Regions from separate parts of the Winogradskyella pacifica genome, predicted to be linked through region 2. Evidence: riboswitches for the same ligand, from Rfam matches in the RefSeq annotation. Region 2 holds a riboswitch; the other holds the start of a gene.

Region 1 (2,416 bases), on a different contig from region 2:
AGATTCTGCCCAATCCCCATTATAAATGACAGGAATACCTGCTTTTTTTATGGTTTCAAAGGTTTTGTTTACACCATCAACACCAAAACCAACAACTACATCTGGATTTAGAGCGAGTAAAACTTCTGTATTAATACCTTCATTTTTCCCTAGTTCCCTTACTTTTCCAGCGTTAATTAACATTCTTGTTTTTTCGGAGGACACATAATCTGAACCAGGAAAACCAATTAAGGTTTCTTCAACCCCTAAAAGTTCTAAAGCAGGAATATGGGTTGTAGACGTCACTACCGTTTTAGTAATTGGAGTAATAATAACACCATCATAATCGGCTTTATTATAAGTGGTTTTTGCCGCTTGTTCTTTTGTGAGTAATAAATAGGTATATGTTTTTTCTGCTTCTGGCCACGCTTTAGTGATTTCTATGGTTTTACTATGATCTGATTGCGACATTTTAAAACCTTCAGCATATTTTAAAGCGATGGATTCGGTTTCAGGTGACGGTAAAATAGTGTTGTTCTTAGTTTCATTTTTACAGGCGCTTACGATAAGCAGAAGAACGAAGAATTTAATAATTTTCATAGGTAACTTTTGTAACTACTGTTTATATATTGAATTGGTAATTTTGTTAAAATTAGAGTCATGAGAGACAATTCAAATTTAACACTATATATCGTTGCAGGAATAATCATAGCACATTTTTTAAGTGGTTTTATTTATTTGATTTTTAAAATGAATAAAAAGAAGTCATGTAAATAACCTTTGTGATGTGATTAAAAGTCTATTTTTGCATCGAAATTAGGTTCTAATTATTAAGCGATTAGATTAAAAGGGAATCAAGTGAAAAGAGGCACGATTTATAACCGGAAATCTTCATTCTTGTACTGTTCCCGCAACTGTAAGTTTTATGTTCAAAGATTGAGCATCTCATTTTTGAGAGTTATTATTTTCTTCAAAACCACTGACATTTATGTTGGGAAGGTGAACCAATAAGAAACAAGTCAGGAGACCTGCCAATTTCAACTAATTAGTCAAACTTTCGGGATAGAAGTGATTGCAGTATGAAACGTGTAGTTCTCTTTTTTTTATTACTAGTATTTAGTGGCGTTGTTAGGGCACAAATAACCGCTGACTCTATTCAGCGATTAGATGACGTTGTATTGAGTGATGTAAAATTGAAACGTTATTCTCATGGCTATAAAGTTTCGGTTCTTAGTGATTCCTTACTTCAAAAGAATAGAAGCTCATTTACCGATCTTTTACGTTTTAATTCCAATCTTTATTTTAAAGAAAATGGTTATGGAATGGTGTCTTCTCCGTCATTTAGAGGAACCAATGCTTCGCAAACGGCTGTGATTTGGAATGGCATTTCTATTAATTCGCAACTCACGGGGCAAACCGATTTTAATACTATTAATACTACGAATTTTAAAAATGTGGTGATACGTTCTGGTGGAGGCTCTGTTCAATATGGTAGTGGAGCCATTGGTGGTAGTATCCATTTAAATAACACTTTAAGTTTTAGTCCTCATTTTGACAATACGGTAACCTTATCGTATGGAAGTTATGACACTAAAAATGTCAGTTATTTGTCGTCTTATGCCAATGAGAAATTGTCTTTTAATATTGGGGTGAATTATATTGATTCTGACAATGATTATAAATACCTAAATACAGATAAACGCAATACAAACGGAGCGTATCATAATGGGAGTATAAATGCTAATTTGGGATATATTTTAAATGATAAAGACGTATTAAAACTTTATCATCAAACTTTTATAGGGGAACGCGAATTTTCAGGAACAAGTTCATCTTCATCATTAGCGAAATACGACGATCAAAATTTTAGAACCATGGTAGAATGGTCGCATCAAGGAGATCAAACGTTTTCTAAATTGAAAGTGGCGCATTTACAAGAGCATTTTAAATACTTTGGAAATAAAAACACGGAGAATTATACCTTCGGAAAGGTGAATACCTACCTTATTAATTATACAGCAGATATTGATATATTAACGGATTTAAAATTGAAACCGATAGTGTCTTATAATTATTACGAAGGCAGTGGCAGTAGTTTTGATGATCCTAACCGAAAAGAATTTTCAACCACAGCGTTACTTCAATATACACCAAATAATCAATGGCAATATGGCTTAAACTTAAGACAAGATATAACCTCAGGTTTTGAAAGTCCATTGTTGTTTTCTTTTGATGTAGCGTATGAGGTTTCAGACTATTATACCTTGAAATTAAATGGATCAAAAAACTACCGTGTCCCAACGTTTAACGATTTGTATTGGCAACCCGGAGGCAATTTAGATTTAGTGCCAGAAAATTCTTATCAGATTGATTTAGGACAAGAAATATCTTATAAAAGTGCTCAACTTAATCTAAACGCTTTTTATATAAAAACAAC
Region 2 (2,416 bases):
GTTTTAAACTTTTTACCATGAAATGGATTACCAAATATTTTAATTTAATCTTAGTCATAGTACTCTTTACTTCATGTTCTAGCGACGACAGTAATACTATCGATGAAGAAAAGCCTACTATAAGTATTAATTACGCTGAAGGTTTTCCGCAAGCTTGCGAACAACTCCTAAAAGGGGAAACTTATATCTTTAAAGCACAGGTTGCAGACAACAAAGCACTGGCTTCATATAGCTTAGACATTCACCATAATTTTGATCACCATACTCATGATGATCAAGGAGAAACTTGTGATTTAGAGCCGATAAAAGGAGCCGTAAATCCATTCATATACATGGAAAATTTTGAAATCGAAGGTGGATTATCAACTTATGAGATTAACATCAGTATCACTATCCCAGATGATATAGACACAGGAGACTACCATTGCTCATATTCAGTAACCGATGAAACAGGTTGGCAAAGCAGAACTTCTGTTGATATAAAAATCATTGATTAGATATTTACCTATTAAAAGACATAAACAATTACATTAAAATTGGGTTAGATTTTTGATGTTTTTTAGCAGTGCCAGAAACCACATACTGGCACTGTTTTTTTTATGTAAAAATTCTTCTACTCACGACGATTTACCCATTATAATCGAGATCTAAAAATGCCTCCAAAAAGGCATTTAATCTATCATCAAACAATTTCAATATTTACACTAAATAAGAAGGTGTTTTTATCTAAAATAGAATACAATTATCTACCTTTGTCCTCTATTGGTTTATGTCTATGTATTATAGATATGATTAAAAGGGAATCAGGTAAAATAGTTATTAACTTAATAATCCTGAACTGTTCCCGCAACTGTAAGTTTAGTCCCTTTTTGGGATGCCTCTAATGAAAATCTTCAACATCCACTGTTCTTTTAGAATGGGAAGGACCATTAGTAGGACATGAGTCAGGAGACCTGCCAATTTTACCAACAATTAACACAACCGCTTTCGGGTAAAAGGCATCGGGTTTATGAGATATTTTGTATGCACCATTTTGTTTTGCATAGGTTTTTGTTCTATGCTTCATTCGCAAACCGACTCTATAACGGCTTTGAGAGAGGTACGTCTTATTGCTTATCAACTTAAAGATTCTACATACACTAGAAACGTTATTGTAGTTAAAGACAGTGTTCTAAAACAAAACCAAGCTTCATTAACCAATTTTCTAAACTTTAATAGTACCGTTTATTTTAAGGAAAATGGTCTAGGCATGGTTTCTTCTCCGTCGTTTCGAGGGACTACAGCATCGCAAACCTCAGTACTTTGGAACGGTATTAATATTAACTCACAAACCACTGGGCAAACTGATTTTAACACCATAAATACACGTGGTTATAACAAAATAGAAATAAAACCAGGAGGTTCTAGTGTTGCTGATGGCAGTGGCGCTATTGGAGGCTCTATTAATTTAGTAAATGAATTGGGCTTTAACAAAGGATTTCATAATGAGCTCTTTGCTAATTATGGTGAGTTTAACACCTACGGAATAGATTACCAAACCAATTATTCCTCAAAGAAATTCAGCATGCTTTTAGGTATTGCAAGAAATGCTTCTGATAATAATTATCCGTATCCCGAAACCGACCGCATCAATATTAATGGCCAATACCACAATACTAATGTCAGTTTTGCAGGGACTTCAAAATTGAATTCAAATAACACACTTAAAGTTTTTGCTAATATATATGACGGTAGACGGAATTTTTCGGTACCTACACCAAATGCTTTAAAAACAAAATATACAGATTTCAACACGCGCTCATTAATAGAATGGGAAAGTCATTTTAGTGCATTTAAATCCAATCTTAAAGTAGCCAGCACCACCGAAGAATACCGCTATTTTGGAAACATTGATAATGACTTTTACACCTATGGAAAGGTCACTAGTTTTATAGCTAAATACGGACTAGATTACGCTCTGTCTAATAAAATGTTACTTACCGCTGGACTTAATTACACACACAATGATGGTCGTGGTTCTAATATTGCTTCAGAAACCCGCAATTTGTCTGCTGCTTTAGTGAGTTTTAAACATGTGCTTTCAGAAAAATTTTTATACGAATTAGGATTGCGTCAAGAAACCAATGAGCAGTATGGGAATCCACTTTTATATTCTGCAGGTTTTAGTGCTAAACTCACCGACGTTTATCAATTAAAGGTTAACACGTCCAGGAATTTTAGAATCCCGACTTATAATGATCTGTATTGGCAAGGCGTTGGAAATACGGATTTAAAACCCGAAACCTCTTATCAAGGTGAAATCAGCAATAATTTCAACTTTAAAAACCTATCCGTTTCGTTAACTGGTTATTATAATTATGTCGAAAACTTGTTGCGTTGGGTTCCTGATAATTCAGGTATTTTCAGACCAGAAAAC

The links. Region 2 has a riboswitch for cobalamin ahead of DFQ09_RS10975 (TonB-dependent receptor plug domain-containing protein). Riboswitches for the same ligand answer to the same signal wherever they lie in the genome.
Region 1: linked by a shared signal. The riboswitch ahead of DFQ09_RS08405 (TonB-dependent receptor plug domain-containing protein) and the one ahead of DFQ09_RS10975 (TonB-dependent receptor plug domain-containing protein) in region 2 are both predicted to bind cobalamin.

Annotation. Positions count from the first base shown of each region.
Region 1 covers NZ_QREI01000003.1:287,370-289,785, forward strand. The annotation lists gene DFQ09_RS08400 (ABC transporter substrate-binding protein) at 1-579, opposite strand, end outside; cobalamin riboswitch at 781-1,029, shown strand; gene DFQ09_RS08405 (TonB-dependent receptor plug domain-containing protein) at 1,059-2,416, shown strand, end outside.
Region 2 covers NZ_QREI01000004.1:327,734-330,149, reverse strand. The annotation lists gene DFQ09_RS10980 (DUF4625 domain-containing protein) at 18-497, shown strand; cobalamin riboswitch at 748-975, shown strand; gene DFQ09_RS10975 (TonB-dependent receptor plug domain-containing protein) at 1,058-2,416, shown strand, end outside.